DNA from 3 places in the Exiguobacterium sp. ZOR0005 genome. Region 3 is predicted to be linked to each of the others. Evidence: predicted binding sites of a transcription regulator. Region 3 holds the regulator's gene; each other region holds the start of a gene.
What was found. The regulator Rex, encoded in region 3, represses fermentation and respiration genes when NADH is low (regulators of the CRP and FNR family bind a similar motif). The targets are predictions, from matches to a motif close to TTGTGAAATATTTCACAA.
Positions count from the first base shown of each region.

Region 1: the regulator Rex is predicted to act here: its motif matches at 2,592-2,609, upstream of L971_RS08750 (L-lactate dehydrogenase).
Region 2: the regulator Rex is predicted to act here: its motif matches at 4,292-4,309, upstream of arcA (arginine deiminase).

Region 1 covers NZ_JTLB01000021.1:5,727-11,998, reverse strand. Annotated here, with positions in the region: gene L971_RS08760 (M42 family metallopeptidase) at 1-326, opposite strand, end outside; gene L971_RS08755 (rhomboid family intramembrane serine protease) at 342-1,391, opposite strand; gene L971_RS08750 (L-lactate dehydrogenase) at 1,517-2,473, opposite strand; gene L971_RS08745 (DUF92 domain-containing protein) at 2,643-3,413, opposite strand; gene L971_RS08740 (5-formyltetrahydrofolate cyclo-ligase) at 3,392-3,946, opposite strand; gene rpmG (50S ribosomal protein L33) at 4,001-4,165, opposite strand; gene L971_RS08730 (1,4-alpha-glucan branching protein domain-containing protein) at 4,267-6,272, opposite strand, start outside.
Region 2 covers NZ_JTLB01000013.1:50,614-56,885, forward strand. Annotated here, with positions in the region: gene L971_RS14805 (sensor domain-containing diguanylate cyclase) at 1-865, shown strand, start outside; gene L971_RS05625 (solute:sodium symporter family transporter) at 887-2,668, opposite strand; gene mgtE (magnesium transporter) at 2,806-4,164, opposite strand; gene arcA (arginine deiminase) at 4,498-5,727, shown strand; gene argF (ornithine carbamoyltransferase) at 5,744-6,272, shown strand, end outside.
Region 3 covers NZ_JTLB01000006.1:60,030-66,301, reverse strand. Annotated here, with positions in the region: gene tsaD (tRNA (adenosine(37)-N6)-threonylcarbamoyltransferase complex transferase subunit TsaD) at 1-411, shown strand, start outside; gene L971_RS02730 (hypothetical protein) at 426-992, shown strand; gene L971_RS02725 (flavodoxin domain-containing protein) at 1,002-1,475, opposite strand; gene L971_RS02720 (hypothetical protein) at 1,554-1,979, opposite strand; gene L971_RS02715 (ABC-F family ATP-binding cassette domain-containing protein) at 1,976-3,877, opposite strand; gene L971_RS02710 (redox-sensing transcriptional repressor Rex) at 4,027-4,683, shown strand; gene tatA (twin-arginine translocase TatA/TatE family subunit) at 4,683-4,901, shown strand; gene tatC (twin-arginine translocase subunit TatC) at 4,904-5,692, shown strand; gene L971_RS02695 (YesK family protein) at 5,790-6,077, shown strand; gene L971_RS02690 (FAD-dependent oxidoreductase) at 6,264-6,272, shown strand, end outside.

The sequences.
Region 1 (6,272 bases), on a different contig from region 3:
GTCCCATCGATCGGCTCACCGGTCTCCCGATGAACGAGACAGTTCTCTCCTTCGATCGCCGTCCAAGCGTATCCTCCGACTTGGGAAAGACGGAGCCGTCCGCTCGGCAAGATGTCTTTCACCATCGCCCCAAGCGTGTCGACGTGCGCCGTCAACAAACGAGCAGGTCCGACGCGTCCCGGGAACGTCGCAAGGAGCGCTCCTTTATGCAACCGTTTCGTCTCGACGCCGAGTGTCGATAGCTGTTCCTCGACAAAACCGATCGCTTCGTCCGTCATCCCTGAAGGACTCGGTATGGCGACTAATTGTTTCAACGTATCAATCATGTAATTACCCCTTTGTCATCGATAGTAGCCGTATGCGTAAAAGGCTAGTGCAAGCAAGATGGCGGCAAACGTAAAGCCCACCCGGCGCACTTGTTTGTGTTCATCCGGTAACCCGACCGCACCGGCCATCAAAAACCCACCGACCAGACCTCCGGCATGAGCAGAATGGTCCAAGCTCGCACCAAGGACGAAGGCGAGTCCTACGTTTAATCCTAACATAATAAACAGCGGCGGGCCGAGCGTCTTCATGAAAAGAGACCGGTCCCGCAGTCCGAAATAAAGCAACGCTCCGACGAGGCCGAATAACGCTCCTGACGCGCCAGCCGAGATGGCGTCACTGAGCGCGTACGAGGCTGTCGAGGCGATCAACCCAGCGAGCAGGTAAATCATCACGAAGCGCGGCGAGCCGTACATTCGTTCCACGAGCGGGCCAAGTGACCAGAGCGCGAACATATTGATGGAAAAGTGAAACCAGCCGATATGGAGAAACATCGGGGTGATAAGCCGCCACCACTCACCTTCATCGATGAGTGGGTTGACTTTCGCCCCGAACCGGATGAGCGTCTCCGGATCGAGCGTGGAACCGATCGATTCAGCGAGCCACATGACAAGGAACGTCGCGAACATGAAAAAATAGACGGCTTGCGGTTTTCCAAAAGCGAAACGTCGCTTCAACTCGGCTTTTCGCTCTTTGTCGAGCGCCAAGGCGAGAGGACGATAACGTTCGGACCCGTCTTCCGTGGCGAAGTGCCGTTCGAGCGTCACTTTTGCCGAGATGGAGAACGTCAGCGTCTGCAACCGTTCCTCATCGACGAGCGGCTCACCATAAACGTGGACGCGAAGCTTTTCTCTCCCAAGACGCGCGAGACGAAACGAATTCATGACCGCTTCGATGTCCATGGCGACATGGTTGGCCCACGCTTTATCTGTTCTTATGTACAAGTGATAGACATCGCCAGCTTTCGTGTCGAACAACAACAGTGCACGTGACGGCTCGAGGATCCCTTCGACTCGTCCCCCTGCCTCGATCGCATGATAAATATCTTCCCAAAACGAGTTCGCCATTTGAATCCCCTCCCTTCATCTATAATTGTAATCCAATTCCTCCCGTACGACAAAGAAGGACGTGCGCAACATATGCCACGACAAAAAACCGCGGTCAGCCAAACGCCTCCCGCGGTACGTGCTATTTATAAAACTGGCTCCATCGTTTTCATCAAGACGTCTGCCGAATGATGCATCTTCTGCTTCTCTTCTTCAGACAACTCGATCTCGACGACTTGACGAACCCCTTGACGGTTGATGATGGCCGGAACCCCGATGTGGATGTCGTTCAAGCCGTACTCGCCGTCCAAGTGAGCGCCGACTGTCAAGAGCGTGTTCTCGTTACGGAGTACCGCCTTCACGAGACGGAGAAGTCCGAGACCGATCGCATAGTACGTCGCTCCTTTGCGCTCGATAATATGGTACGCCGCGTCGCGGACGTTGACGTAAATGTCTTCGAGGTCTTCCCACGAATAGTCGTCGTTCTCTTCAAGCAACTGTTCGACCGACTTCCCGTAAATCCGGGCGTTGCTCCAAGCTGCGAATTCTGTATCTCCGTGCTCCCCCATGATATAGGCGTGGCAGTTGCGTGGATCGACATTGAAATAGTCACCGAGCATGTAACGAAGACGTGACGTATCGAGCACCGTCCCTGAACCGAAGACACGGTGTTTCGGAAGACCTGAGTATTTCCATGCCAAGTGGGTCATGATGTCGACCGGGTTTGATGCGATGATGATGATCCCATCAAATCCTGATCCCATAATGTCCGCGATCATCGATTTCATGATCTTCGCGTTCTTCTCGACCAGGTCAAGACGTGTCTCGCCCGGCTTTTGCGGAGCCCCAGCTGTGATGACGACGATGTCAGCAGCGCCACAGTCCGTGTAGTCCCCAGCCCACACACGCATCGGTGATGAGGCGAACGATACACCGTGATTCAAGTCCATCGCTTCCCCTTCAGCCTTCGCTTTATTGATATCGATGATGACGAGTTCCTCACAGAGGCTAGCTGTCGTTAATTGATATGCGAAGCTGGCACCGACTGCACCGGCACCTACGAGCGCGACGCGAGTTACTTTTGCATGATTTAATGTTTCCATGTTGATTCTCCACCCTTCGAACAATCTGTTTCATGTTTTAGTTTTATCTGTTACATAAAGATTGTAACATCATTCACAAACACTCACTACAATAGAAACCGTTTTCACTTTGGCGATATTGTGACAAAATTCACATTCGTTTGAAACATCCTCATTCACTGTACTACCCTCAAGCGAAGACAAAAAAACAAATCGCCGCCGCCGAAGCGATTGCCAGAAAGTTGACGGCATCGTTCCCTAGGAAGCGCCAACCCGATACGTACGCCGTCGACTCATTATGATGCAGACGTTTTTCTGTCAGCTTGCCACATACACGGCATCGATACTTGCGTTGAACGGTCGCACCAAGTAGCGTATCGACGACACTGCCGCTCAAACCGAACGCGATCAACACGAACGTCATCGTTGCTCCGAGGCCTAAGAACGGGTACGTCGCAAAGACGATCATCGCGGCCCCGACAATCGACATGACCGTTCCAAAGAGCGACACGCCGCCGCTCGTCCCCGGTTCGACTGGGCGCAACGTCATAATGGACCTTGGTTTTTGCTTGGCGAGCACACCGAACTCCGAGCCCCAAGTGTCGCTCGTCGCCGCGGCAATCGAGACGATATACGCATAGAGCCACGCCTCGTTCGACGTGACGACCATACCGATCGCCGTCAGCATCCCGATACCGCCGTTGGCGAGCACTTGCACAAAATCGCGTGGTCCCGACTTTTCAACGATATCATCGACCGGCGCCTTGTCACGGGCACGGTATTTAGAGGCGAGTGAGGACGTGGAGAAAAACACACCAAGCAAGTACAAGCCGAACCATCCGAACCCATAACCGATGACGGTACCGGTCACGACCGTCAACACAGCCCCGGAGAGCGTGAGCGACCGCAAGCGGTAGCCGGCGTAGGCGACGATACATGTTACGAGGAAGATTGCATACATCGGATCAATTCCCTTTCCGTCACGATCAATTCGACTGGAATATCATGCGATTCGATCGGTATTTCCGGCAGCACTTGCACATCATAGGCGATCGATAGCGTCCGACCCGGGTACGTCGTCAAAAAGCGGTCATAGTAACCGCCTCCCCAGCCGATGCGGTACCCGCAACGGTCGAACACGCGTCCCGGTACGACACAAAGGTCGACTGAAGCGTCGACACGAGGGGTCGTCGGTTCAAGAATCCCCATCACCCCCGGCTCTACGTCATCGAATGACTTTAGGGGGTGGAACGTGAGTCCCGCTTTCGTTACTTTCGGCACGAGCAACGTTTTTCCTGCCTGCCAGGCGAGATGGATGAGCGGACGTGTATCGACTTCAAGCCCGAATGATAATGTTAGCGCGACCGATTCGGCGTCGCGCCATTCCGGGAGGGCGGCGACAGTATGTATGATGGCCGCGTCGGCAACAGCCCGGTTCTCGAGCAGCCTGATCTGTTCATGGACAGCGTGTCGCAGCGTCTGTTTGTCTAGCATGTCGATGGCTCCTTTCGAAAAAAAAGGCCGCCACAGAAGTGACGGCCGGTCTCATTATTTCACTTCGCGGTAAAGCGTGTGACGGCGGAGACGTGGGTTGTATTTGCGCAACTCGAGGCGCTCTGGGTTGTTACGTTTGTTTTTCTTCGTGATGTACGTGCGATCGCCTGTTTCTGTGCAAGCTAGTGTGATTTTAACGCGCATTTCTTTCACTCCCATCTTACTGATGTTGTATCAAGTGCTTTTGCTTTACAGTCTAAGCATACTCAATTATCCTACCAATTTTTTTTTGAAAAAGCAAGGTGTTTTCACGTTCTTTTTCAAACGTTTTGCCCGTACGGCGAGGCGTCGGGCGCCAAGCATGGTTTTACGTTATCTTTGACCGCATAACGAGAGGCGAGCTCATCGATGGAGACGTCCGTACCGACAAAGACGGCGGCGGCATCAGTGAGCACACTGTTCTCAATTCGATGAATCGCGTCGAACAAGCCGCCATGACCATGCGGGTTGCGCGTCGTTTCAAAGGACAACATAGTTGAGTATAACGGAACGGCAAGTGACTTCGCAAGTGAACGTGCCGCCGGGATCGTCATCCAATCGAAATGATGGACCGCTTTGAAACGGACGACGCTCACGAGCTCATGCACGAGTTTCACGTAGGCGATGTTTTGGGCGGCGACTTGGTTCATGACGTGCTCCAGGAACGGGCTCGTCAAGCGGACCCGATAAATGTGGACGCTGCCGTGACGCTCATATTCCGGCAACCCTTCTTTATGAGGCGTCAAAACGTAAACCGTCTCCCCTTCCGCCGCGCGTGCTTCGACTTCTCCCACGACGCGATGGCCCAGTTCACCGATGATATTCCCCGTGAACTCTGGCGCCAACACGAGAATCGCCGCTTGTTCCGGTTCGCGTTCGGTCGTCACGTAGTAGTCGTGCGGTGACAAGAACGTATCGATCTCCACATCTTCGTCTTGCAGGAACGGGTACGCGCGATAATGCTCATCCAACAACTGATCGGACAGTTTGTCCTCGTAGAGCGCCGTCTCCAGCTCGGCGAACAGACGAGCATGCTCACGGAAGCGTTCGGCCGCGTATTGCGCCGTCGTCTGTCCGTCTAAGATGAACGCCCAGTCGCTCGATACCGCGAGTACATAATGGCGAATCAATTGTTTGAGCGCCCGGTCGACGAGCGGAGACGTCCCACGATAGTCGGCAACATCTTTGACGAGTTGCGTCTCCATCATGTGCAAGTGACGGAGCATCCATTCGTTCCGTTCGTTGATCCACACGTCGCCGTAGCCTTTCCGTCCCCACGTGTTCATCGAGACGTGGACCGTCTGCAAATCTTGGAAATGACGTTCAAGGAACAAGGCCGGTGTGATCGTCTCGATCCCGAATTCCTCGAGACGTTCTGCCACTTGTCCTAAAAATTCTGGTCCCTCAAACCACCAATGACCGAACAGCTCAGCGTCAAACGGTGCCGTGACGAGGAATGGCGGGAATGTTTGCCCGGCGTGTGCCTCGAGATGGGCTTCGAGCGTCTGGGCGAAATCCGTCGCATGGTTGTGAATCTGATGCTCGGCCCAGTCCCGGATATAATAATCTTTTTCATCCGTATCCCCGGTGATGCGGTGCATCTTCAAACCGGTGTCGAACCGGATGCCTTCCGGGTGCATGAACGATTGGATATACTCCCAATCACGGTCATAGGCGAGGTCACGATAAAACTCGCGATAATCCGGGTGACCCGGATAACCGATCATCGAGCTCCAAATCTTTCCGGAGATGATTTGGTCACGCGGGAACAGCGCGACGCCGTTCGGTGAGTAGACCGGCGCGCCGATCCCTTTGTCCGGTGTCGGATCGGCTTCAAGCAGCGCATGCTCATCAACGAACGTATAACGAACCCCTTCTTCATAGAGGATACGGTCCACGCCAGGCGTATAGGCGCACTCCGGCAGCCAAATCCCTGTCGGACGGAACCCGTAATGGCGTTCGAAGCAGTTTAGTCCGGACCGAATCTCGGCGCGGGCGGCTTGATCTGTGAACAGATGCGGATTGAATCCGTGCGTCGCCGTACATGTCACCATGTCGATATAACCGTGTTCGCGGTATGTACGGAACGCCTGATTTAAATTTTTATTCCAGTGCAAGAACGTGTTCTTTAAATCTTGATAACGTCGTTCATAAAAATGGAGCGTACTGACTTCCGCCTCACTTCGGCCTTCGGACAGCTCGAGGGCGATCAATTCGAGCATTTCATCCAAATGGGCGACGTATCGGTCTTGCACGAGCGGGTCGGCGAGCATCTCGATGACTGGCG
Region 2 (6,272 bases), on a different contig from region 3:
ATTCATCGCCTATAAAATCCGTGATCGATCCAAGCACTCAGATGAGACGTTAGGCCGTTTCACCGATCAAATGAAAGACGTCATCTATATATTTGACGTGAAGCCCGTCTTTCGGTTTCGCTACATCAGCCCGTCCCTCGATGACTATTTGGGAGAAGGAACGGTCGCCCAAAACTATGAAGATCCATATGATTGCTTTCGTCGCATCCATCCGGACGACTATGAGCTGCTCGTGAATAAAGTGACGGGTCACGTCAACTATGACGAGCCGATTTTGCAACGCTGGCAGACGAACGACGGTCGATATTTGTGGTTTGAGGAGTATACGACCCCGATCTATGAAGGAGCCGAGCTCGTAGCCGTTCAAGGTATCATCCGAAACGTCGAGGCCGCGGTAGCCGAGCGAGAGGCGCTCGTGTATGAGAGCCGTCATGACAGTTTGACCGGGGTATGGAATCGGCGCGCCTTTGACGAGACGATTGACAGATGGAAAGACAAATCGATCGCCATCGGTGTGATCATCGTCGACTTGAACGACTTGAAGCGGGTGAACGATGAGCACGGTCACTCGGCTGGCGATCAACTGTTGCAACGAACAGCCCACGTGTTGACGAGTCGCAGCCTGAAAGTGTATCGGCTTGGCGGGGACGAGTTTGTCGTCCTCATGAGCGAAGTGGCGCAATCGTTGTTTGACCAACTCTCTCTCGACATCCGTGACGCGTTTGACGAGGCCAAGATCTCGGCTGCGCTTGGGTCCGCGTGGCATGAGCAGGTATCGGATTTCAAGGCGTTGTACGATGAGGCGGACCGTAACATGTACGTCCATAAGCATAGGTTAAAACAAGAAACCTCACTCGTCCATTGACAAGTGAGGTTTTCCTATCGCTTATGATCCGCTCGCTTCTTCACGTTCTGTTTCGGTCGTGCCGAGGTTGTTCAAATACAACTCATAGCGCGGGAGCCAGTAACGATATGATACAAAGACGAGTCCTGTCGTCACGGCGAATAATCCAATCGTTGCCGGGAAGAACCAGCCTGAGACGATGCCATCCGCGTAGGCAAGGCCAATCGGTGAGAACACGAAGTAGACGAACACCATTGAGGCGACCAAGATAACGGACGTCGAGATCGCGTGACGCCATGGTTTGACACGGCCGAGTTCGATGCGAATCGGGTTAATACGTTGCAGCGGCCGCAGTTTGGCGAACAAGAGCATGATACTCGTCTCGATGACGAACAAGATGCCGTAAATATGGATGAAATTGATGCCGATGTCGAAGCCGAACCACTGCTCGGTTCCCCAGACGAGGAAGTAATACGTGACGACGTGGAACACGATCACGATTTTAGCAGCGATCGCAGGCACGCGTTTCACGAGCATGCCAATCAAGACGATGACGAGAATCGGGATGTTGAAGAAGCCGGTGAAGCGTCGAATCAAGTCCCACAGTCCGTCCGGTGCATACATCAAATTCGGGGCGACGAAGAACGACACGAGCGCGACGAACGTCCCGAACCATTTGCTGACGCGAATCAAATCTTGGTCCGACGCGTCCGGTTTGAACTTCGGTTTATAAATATCGAGCACGAACAACGTGGCGATACTGTTCAAGAGCGAGTTGAACGAACTGAATACGGCCCCGAGCAAGACGGCGAGGAAGAAGCCCATCAGCCACATCGGCAACAAGTCGGCGATCAGACTCGGGTAGGCGAGGTCGGCTTTGTCGACGTTCGAACCGTATAAGTGAAACGCGATGATGCCCGGTAGCAACATGAAGATCGGGACGAGCAACTTCAAATAACCGGTGAACAGCACCCCTTTTTGTCCTTCCGCCAAATTTTTCGCACCGAGCGCACGCTGGATGACGTACTGATTGAGCGCCCAGTAGAACAAGTTCGCAAAGATCATTCCTGTAAAAATAGAGAGGAAAGGAACCGAATCGTTCGAAGACCCGATAGCATTCAGCTTCTCCGGGTTTGACGTCGCGATCGTCTTCATCCCATCGACGAGACTGCCGTCACCGAGGGCGATAAACCCGAGCGTCGGGACGAGAAAACCGATGATGACGAGTCCGATGCCGTTCAGCGTATCCGAGACGGCGACGGCGCGGAGGCCACCGAAGATCGCGTAAATGGCCCCGATGATCCCGATGAACCAAATGACCATCCAAAGCGCCTGTTCGAAGCTGACGCCGAGCAACTCAGGCACGTCGAACAGCTGCAAGACGGCGAGTCCGCCCGAATAGAGCATCGACGGGATCGTGACACACATGTAGCCGAACAAGAACAATAGGACGGTCAAGCGACGGACGTCCTCATCATAGCGTTGGCTCAAAAATTCTGGGATGGTCGAGATGCCGATCCCGAGAAAGCGTGGTAGTAAAAAGAGTGCCATGATGATGGCGGCAATCCCGGCGGTCACTTCCCATGCCATCGCGGACATGTTGCCGGCGAACGATTGGCCGTTCAATCCGATCAACTGCTCGGCCGACAAGTTCGTCAATAAGAGCGACCCGGCGATAAAGAGACCGGTCAACCCGCGTCCGGCGAGGAAGTAGTCATCGGCGCTTTCGACTTTTCCACGTGTCATTCGATAAGAGACGTAAGCGACGAGCCCCATGAATAGGGCCCCGGTAATCAATATGTAAGCAACTTGCTGAATGGTCATAATGAGAGCCCCCCTTTGGTTTCTTATTATTTATAAGTATTTAGTTGTAATACCCATTCAGGCAGGCAATCATTTCCCGTTTTCTCGTCTGTAAACAAAACGTAACAAAAAAAGACACATGCGCAATGGCATGTGTCTTAAAGGAACTGGAGCATCGATGTGGCGACCGTGAAGTAAATGATCAAGCCGAGGTTGTCCATCAGTGTCGTGATGAACGGGCCAGAGGCGACGGCCGGGTCGAGTTTCAGACGGTTGATGAGGAGCGGGATGAGCGTCCCGACAGTAGTCGCCACACTGAGCGCGGCGAAAATGGAGATACCGACGATGAGACCGATCAAGGCGTTGTCATAGAGAAACGTGATGACGCCGAAGATGACGACCATACAGACGATTCCGAGAATGACCCCGGTGCCGAACTCGCGTCGTACCATTTTGATGACATTTTTTCGATTGATCGTCCCGAGCGCGATCGAACGCACGGCGACGACGAGTGACTGGGTGGCCGCGTTCCCGGCCGATCCCATGACGAGCGGCATGAAGACGGCTAGGAGGACGATCGTCTCGAGCGTCTCTTCGAAGCCGCCGATCGTCGAGGCGGTGATCATACCGAGAAACATGAGGCTGATGATCCATGGGGCTCGTTTTTTCGCTGCTTCGAGCGGTCCCATATTGATATCGGATGATCCCTTCGTCGCGGACAGTTCCTCGAAGTCTTCTGTCGTCTCGCGCTCGATGACGTCCATGACATCATCGACCGTGATGATGCCGAGCAACTTCTCTTCATCATCGATGACGGGCAGGGCGAGAAGGTCATACTTTTGGACGGTACGGGCCAAATCTTCCTGGTCGGTGAGCGCGTTCGCCGAGACGACGCGGCTCCCCATGATGTCGGCGATTCGAGCGTCTAGCCGTGACACGATCAAATCACGGAGCGAGACGACCCCGACGAGGCGTCCGGATGTGTCGATGACGTATAAATAGTAAATCGTCTCGGCATCTGGTCCGAGATCGCGCAATTCTTCGAGCGTCTCGCCGACCGTCTTGTCGGCTTTCAAAACGACGAATTCGGTCGTCATGACCGCCCCGGCCGTATCGTCCGGGTAACGCATCAAGTCTTTGACCTCAGTCGCCTCGGTCTCGTCCATTTGTTCAAACAGTTCGTTCATAAAGTCGTCAGGGAGCTCGTTCATCAAATCAGCCGCGTTGTCCGAGAACATGTCGTTCAAGACGCGGACGGCGTATGGGCGCGGCATCTCTTGGATGAACCGCTCTTGATTCTCGAGGTCGAGCTTTTCAAACAAGTCCGTAAACAGTTCCGGCGTCAACGCTCGATAGACGAACTGTCGATCGGATTGCTCGAGTTCGACGAACAAGTCGGCTTGCTCACCGGGGTGTAACGTCAGGAACAAGTCGCGGAAATCGACCGGGTCCCCTTTTTGAATGAGCGCGGTCACTTGAGCTTGGTGACGCGCATGTTCTGTACGTTCGATTGCCATCGACTCACTTCCTTTTCATAAAAATCATGAGGCACGTCACTATCTTACCTTATCAGCCTAAAAAAAAAATAATGAATTTTTTTCACAATGCATACAACGATTATTCACAGGCACCTTTTCTACACTCTTGTTCATTCGTTCACAACCGTTTGTTCATTCACTTTCATCAATCTTTCATTCATTTGACTGTGGAATCCACCACACGTACCTTGTCGGACTTACCCGTCCTGATATGGGGTAAGTTGATAATGTAAGGGTAGCAACACACCCGAAACACTAGGAGGAAGCGAGATGATAACGATGATGGATCAACAGACCTCACGGGATACAACGCTGAAACATCCAATCCACGTGTATTCAGAAATCGGCGAACTTAGGACGGTGCTTCTAAAACGTCCGGGACGCGAACTTGAAAATTTAACCCCCGAATATTTGGAGCGACTCCTCTTTGATGACATCCCACACTTACCGGTCATTCAAAAAGAACATGACTACTTCGCGAGCGCGCTCCAAAATCGCGGTGTCGAAGTGCTCTATTTGGAGAAGTTGATGGCAGAGACGTTGTCGCTCCCGGGTGTGCGTGAACGTTTCGTCGCCGACATCTTGTCGGAGTCGAAATCAAACATTAACGGCTCATATGAGACGCTCAAGGAATATTTGCTCGCGTATGACAATGAACAACTGATCGAGACGGTCATGGCCGGGATTCGTAAGTCGGAGATCAAGCCGGAGAAGCGGCGTCACTTGCACGAGATGATCGAAGATACGTATCCGTTCTATCTCGACCCGATGCCTAACCTTTATTTCACGCGTGACCCGGCCGCGGCAATCGGACATGGACTATCGATCAACCGCATGAAAGAACCGGCACGCCGTCGTGAGTCGTTGTTCACGCAATATATAATGAAGTACCATCCACGGTTTGCCAAACACGATATCCCGATTTGGTCGGACCGAGATTACCGATTCGCGATGGAAGGCGGCGATGAGCTCGTCCTGTCGAAAGAAGTCGTCGCCATCGGGATCTCAGAGCGGACGACCGCCCAAGGCATCGAGCGGGTCGCGCTCAACTTGCTCAAAAACGGCGGCACGTTCCAAAAAGTCATCGCGATCGAGATTCCGAAATCTCGGGCGTTCATGCACCTCGACACCGTCTTCACGATGGTCGACCACGACAAGTTCACGATCCATCCATTTATCCAAGGCCCGGAAGGCAAGATGAACATCTTCGAACTGACGTTGAACAAAGAAGGCGAACTTCACATCACGCAACATACCGATTTGTTGCAAGTGTTAAAACGTGCCCTCGGGCTTGATGAAATCGTCCTTATCCCTTGCGGTGGCGGAGACCCGATCGCCGCGGCGCGTGAGCAGTGGAACGACGGTTCGAATACGCTCGCGATTGCTCCGGGCGTCGTCGTCACATACGACCGCAACTACGTGTCGAATGAACTGTTGCGTACGGAAGGCGTCGAGGTCATCGAAATCATGTCGAGCGAGCTGTCGCGCGGTCGTGGCGGCCCACGTTGCATGAGTTGTCCAATTATTCGCGAAGATATTTGACGAGGAGGAAACGAGCATGTCCACAACGTACAACTTTGACTTGAAAGGTCGTCACTTTTTATCGCTCAACGAGTTTTCGGGAGACGAATTGAACTACTTGATCGATTTGTCGGCCGCGTTCAAACGACAAAAACAACAAGGAATCCCGCACCGGATCTGTGAAGGCAAAAATGTCGCCTTGCTGTTCGAAAAACCGTCGACGCGGACACGGTGTGCGTTCACAGTCGCAGCTGTCGACCTGGGCATGCATCCTGAATATCTCGGTAAGTCGGACATTCAATTTGGTAAAAAAGAGTCGGTCCGTGACACGGCGATCGTCCTCGGACGGATGTTTGACGGGATTCAGTTCCGCGGCTTCGCCCATGCGACGGTCGAAGGACTCGCGCGCGATGCTGGCGTCCCGGTATGGAATGGGTTGACGGACTTGTACCATCCGACACAAATTTTGGCCGACTTCTTGACGGTGAAAGAACAAAAAGGGGATCTTGCCGGCATCCGTTTCGTCTATGTCGGAGACGGCCGCAACAACATGGGCAACACGTTAT
Region 3 (6,272 bases):
CCGGGCAGTTTCGATTTCAGTTTCAGCGGTCTCAAGTCGTCGGTCATCAACGCCGTCCATAACGCTGAGCAACGGGGCGAGACGGTGATCCCCGAAAACTTGGCGGCGAGCTTCCAAGCGAGCGTCGTCGAGGTGCTCGTCGAGAAAGCGATTCGTGCCGTGAAAGAGAAAGGCGCGAACCAGCTCCTCGTCGCCGGTGGGGTCGCGGCGAACCGTGGGCTTCGAGCCGCGCTACAAGCAGCGGCCGATCAAGAAGGCATCCGCCTCGTCATCCCACCGCTCGAGCTTTGCGGGGACAACGCCGGCATGATCGGTGTGGCGGCGCATCACGCGTATGTGCGAGGAAAGCGCGATACACTAGCGATGAATGCGGTTCCTGGGTTATCCTTAGAAGAGAGCATGACAGTCTAGGGGGAAATAGAGACATGACGAAACGCATCATCATTGGAGGGCTCGTCGTACTGCTCGTCGTCGCGACGTTCTTGCAAGTACGAGAGATCATCCGCGCCTATAATATCGCTTATCAAGAAGAAATCGTACCGGAAGCGACACGCGTGCGCTCGCTCACAGGCGCCGAGTCGCTCGAAGGTATCAGCCGGGTCACAGGGGAGAACACACTCGTCGAGGCGTTGTACGGCTACAAGAACATGGATGACCAAGACATCGAAAGCGTCATCGTCGTCGATCGCAATTTAGGCGTTCAGCCGAAAGCGAGCGATGCGTACTATGAGATTTTCCCGGGACGTGAAGCGACCGAGGAAGAGGCGGCCATGTTTGACACGCTCGTCACCGAGTTCGATGAACAACAGTTGTTCGCCCAAGTCATCTCGACCCACGAGGCACGTTATGTGACGAACCGTGAAGAGACGATGACGTTTTACAAAGTGTTCGTCCGTGACGTCGATACGAACGAATATGTCTTCTTCATCACAGAAGACGGCACGAAACTCGATTTCCATACGCGCGGGTTCCAACCGTTGCGTTATTTCTAACAAAAAAGTTCAGCCGAGGGGCTGAACTTTTTTGTGTTTTTCGAGTCGTTCCATAAATGTGGTTGCGAACGAGACACACGCCTCACGTTTCGCTTCGGTGTTCGGGTCAAACTCAATCTTCAAAGAGGGAACGGCGATCATCCCGCTCGCGGATCGAAGCGCGTCTTCAATCGTGTCGACGGCAGCACAATATTTCGGGTAATCGGTATCACCAGAACCAAACGCCGCACAAGGTAGTGCGTCTAAGTCCGCGTCATATAAATCGTCTACAAAACCTTCCGCCTCGTACGGTACATCACCGTCACCCCATGTGTAGGCGCCGAGTAGGACGCCATCGTATTCCAATAGCGAATTGACGGGAAGTGACTCTAAATCGTCCGACACCACTACCGTATATCCTGCCGTGGTCAATGTATGTTGTAACAAGTGGGCGATGTCTTCTGTGTTACCGGACATGCTCACGTATGCAATCAAAATCGTCATGATTATCACCTCAAGACAACCTTAAATGAAAATGATTCTCATTGTCAATGGTTGAATAAAAAAACACCACGTCCGATTTCATGAGGACATGGTGTCTGAGGATTTAGGGCGACGATACTTCTCACGATGCCACGTGTTGAGGCGGCTGACCGCGAAGACGAGAAAAGCGAGCACCCACATGAACAGGGTCGTTTGGTAAAAGTGGAACCAGACCGACCCGGGCGCATAAAAACTATGCACGGTCACATCGACCGGCCAGACGACGAGGCGGATGAAGAGCGTGCTCATGAGCAATCCACTCAGGAGACTGATGAAGATGCCGCTCCACGTTTGGACGATGAAGCCGATGACGACCGGAAGGAAGTAAAACAAGATCGTCGGCACGACGGTAGACTCTCCGCGGATGAGCTCGGACACGTATTCGGTCCCGGTCGGCACGATGAAGGCAAGACCGGTCAAAAACGCGTGAAGCCAGTCGATCCGCAGCGCACGGGACCGCATCATGAATGGAGCTCCTCCCATTCCGCATACAGTGCCGTGATCGATTCTTTCGTCGCATCGGACTCGGTCGACAGTTCTTGAGCCCGGGCGAAGTCGTTGAAGACGTCCGGTTCGCAAAGAAGCTGTTCAATCTCTTCGAGGCGCGCCTCGTGCTGTTCGATTGTGAGCTCGATCTCTTCGATCCGTTGCTTCATCCTACGTTCTTCACGTTGTTGTTCCTTGTCGGCCCGCTGTTTTTTGACGACGACTTGTTTCGTCTCGGCGAGGGCGAGGCGGGCGAGCTCCTCGAGTTCTTCTTTCTTCTCGACGTAATACGAGTAGTCGCCGAGATACTCGTCGATGCCGGTCGGTGTGATCTCTAAGACGCGCGTGGCGAGCCGGTCGATGAAGTACCGGTCGTGCGAGACGAAGAGGATCGTGCCGGGATAGTCGAGGAGTGCGTTCTCGAGGATCATCTTCGAGTCGAGGTCCAAGTGGTTCGTCGGCTCATCCAAGATGAGCAAGTTCGGCTGTTCGAGCTTTAATTTCGCGAGCGTCAACCGGGCCCGCTCGCCGCCTGACAGCTCGTGGACGCGTTTCATGACGTCGTCGCCGCTGAAGAGGAACTGACCGAGCAGGCTGCGCACGTCTTGCTCGCGCATGAGCGGCCAGTCGTTCCAAATCTCGTCGATGACGCGGTTTTTATCGGACAGGTTCTGTTGCTCCTGGTCGTAATAGCCGATCTCGACGCCGGTGCCGTAACGGATGTCACCGGTGAGTGCCGGCTGTTGTTTCGTCAACACTTTCAAGAGCGTCGACTTGCCGACCCCGTTCGGGCCGACGAGGGCGACCGATTCGCCACGCTGCAATTGGAAGCGGAGGTTTTGAGCGATCGGTTCCTCATATCCGATGGCGAGGTCACTGCCGCTCAACACGTCGTTCCCGCTTTGGCGCTTGATCGTGAACGAGAGGACGGCACTGCGCTCGTCACCGTCCGGCGCGTCCATCCGGTCGACTTTCTCGAGACGTTTCCGGACGCTTTGGGCGCGTTTCGTCGTCGTCGCCCGGGCGATGTTCCGTTGGATGAAGTCTTGCATCTTGGCGATCTCTTCTTGCTGTGACTCGAACTGCTTCTTCTCTTGTTCGTAGATGGCTGCTTTTTGTTCAAGGTACTTCGTATAGTTCCCGACGAAGCGACGGCTCCGGTGGCGTGACAGCTCATAGACGACCGAGACGACCCGGTCGAGGAAGTAGCGGTCGTGGGAGACGATGAGGACGGCGCCTTTATAGCCGCTCAAGTACTTCTCGAGCCAGGCGAGCGTCTCGATGTCCAAATGGTTCGTCGGCTCATCCAAGATGAGGAGGTCCGGGCTTTGCAGAAGCATCTTCGCCAAGGCGAGACGGGTCCGCTGACCACCTGAGAGCGTGTCGATTTGACGTTCGAAGTCGTCCGGATAGAAGCGCATCCCGTGGAGGACGGAGCGAATCGTCGCTTCATATTGATAGCCGCCCCGGTCTTTGAACGTGTGCTGTTCCTCGTCATACGCGGCGAGGAGACGTTCATAGGCGTCCGCGTCGTTCAAGATGCGCTCCGAGCCCATGTCTTGCTCCATCCGCCGAAGCGTCTGTTCTTGTTCGATCAAATCGGAGAAGACGGTGAGCATCTCGTTCCAAATCGTCTCGTTCGATTCTAACCCTGAGTCTTGGGCGAGGTAACCGATCGTCACATCTTTCGGTTTCATGATGTCGCCTGAGTCATAGTTATATTCCCCGGCGATGACTTTGAGGAGCGTCGATTTGCCGGCGCCGTTTCGGCCGACGAGGGCGACGCGCTCCCCTTCTTGAATCTCAAGTTTGACGTTCTCTAAAATCGGCTCGACGCCGAATGATTTTGACAGGTTGTTGACTTGCAATAGGATCAAGTGAAAAAACCCCTTTCTCTGTATTTAGTATACTGTATTTTTTAGTCTTTTCAGGTATATTCGTTGAGTGCTTATGTGAATTCGTTTACAATCAAGGTGTATGAAATCAGATTCGTTTGAAACGCGTCGTAAAAAGGAGGCTCTTTCCGTTGAGTCAAAACGAACCAAAGATTCCGCAAGCGACAGCCAAACGGTTGCCACTATACTATCGATTTATCCAAAGCCTGCATTCGTCAGGCAAACAACGTGTCTCTTCTGCCGAACTGAGTGAGGCGGTCAAAGTCGATTCGGCGACGATTCGTCGCGACTTCTCTTACTTCGGTGCACTCGGTAAAAAGGGATATGGCTATAACGTGCAGTATCTGTTAGACTTTTTCCGAAAGACGTTAAACCAGGACGAAATCACGAACGTCGCCTTGGTCGGTGTCGGTCATCTCGGGACAGCTTTCGTCAACTATAACTTCCTTAAAAACAATAACACACATATCGTCGTCGGGTTCGACGCAGACGAGACAAAAGTCGGCACGACGATGTCCGGTGTCCCGATTCATCACGTCGATGAGATGGAACAGATCATGAAGCAAAACAAAATCGATGTCGCCATTCTCACGGTCCCGTCCGCATACGCGCAGTCGGTCGCCGATGATTTGGTCCGCTTTGGCATCAAAGGGATTTTGAACTTCACGCCGGCGCGTTTGACGGTGCCGGATACGGTCCGCGTCCATCATATCGACTTGTCGATCGAACTCCAGTCGCTCATTTACTTTATGCAACATTATCCATCTGCTGAGGGGGTCCATCAATAATGGAATTTCTATTATCATCACCCGTCGTCGGGATGCCGGGTGGCGTGAGTTTGCTCATCATCGCCATCATCGCGCTCATCATCTTCGGACCGAAGAAATTGCCTGAGTTCGGCCGTGCCGCCGGACAGACGCTCCGCGAGTTCAAAAATGCCACGAACGGCATGATGAAAGAGCATGACGAGAACGACAAGAAAGACTCTGAGAAGAAAGAACAGTAATCATGAACCATGAAACTGATCAAGAGCGGGCGCTGTCCGATCACTTGACAGAGCTGCGGAGACGACTGATGCTGTCGGCATTTGTCGTCTTTGCCTTCTTTTTGATCGCTTTGCCGAGTGTCAAATACGTGCTCGCCTATCTACAGGCGGACCTCGTCGAACGAGGACTAGAACTGAACGCCTTTGGGGTCGCGGACCCGCTCATGATTTACTTGAATTTGGCGCTCGTCATCGGTCTCGTCGCGGCCAGTCCGTTTCTACTGTATCAACTGTGGGCGTTCGTCGCACCTGGTCTGCATCCGAACGAGCGGAAAGGGACGCTCGCCTACATCCCGATCATCTTTATCTTGTTCCTCGTCGGTCTCGCGTTCGCCTATTATTGGCTGTTCCCGCTCGTCCTCGACATCTCGACAGATCTCGGGCAAGACCTCGGGCTGACGCAAATCATCGGAGCCTCGAACTACTTCACGTTCTTGTTGCAACTGACGATTCCGTTCGGTCTGTTGTTTCAGTTGCCGGTCGTGACGATGTTCTTGACGCGAATCGGCGTCGTGACACCGTATTTCCTGTCATCGATTCGAAAGTATGCCTATTTCGCCTTGTTCGTCGTCGCCGCGTTCATCACACCGCCGGACTTGACGTCGCACCTCATGGTGTCGCTGCCGCTCTTCTTCTTGTATGAGATCAGTTTATCGATCTCACGCATCACGTATCGGGGCGTACTTCGCCGGGAGAAAGAAGCGATGGTGAAAGAACAGATGGATTTGATGAAGCAAATGAATGAGAAGTGAGCATCGCGTTCTTGGACGCGGTGTTTTTTTGAACGAGTAAGTGTGACATCGCCGTGGTAAGATAAGGGGACCATCAACAAATCGGGGAGGATAGGTCATGTGGGAATACTACGGGGACGCGCTCATCGCGGTCGGCATCTTGACGACGGCGCTTCTCATCGGTGCGCTTCACTTTTTACGTTCGTCACATAAACGAAGACTGACGCTCCCGCTCCTGATCACGGGAGTCGGCTACACGCTGTTCCTCATCGGTCTCGTCTTCATCCGAGGCTGGGACGGGATGGGGTGGAGTTTGGTTGGATTTAGTCTATACGCCTTCGGGCTCATCATCTATATTTTCGTCGCCACGTACCTTTGGTTTCAACAGCGGCGACTCGAGTCGTGACCATCCTATCCTTAGGGTGGTCTTTTTGTGTCACAAGGCCTGTTCAAACTTTTGACATAATTACGTGAAAAACTGAGCATAGTCATTGTCAAACATCCTTGTGAAATAGTACACTAAGTTTAGAAATTAAATGTGACATTTATCACAATCATAAACTTGCCAACCACTCAAAGGAGAGACTACCATATGAAAATC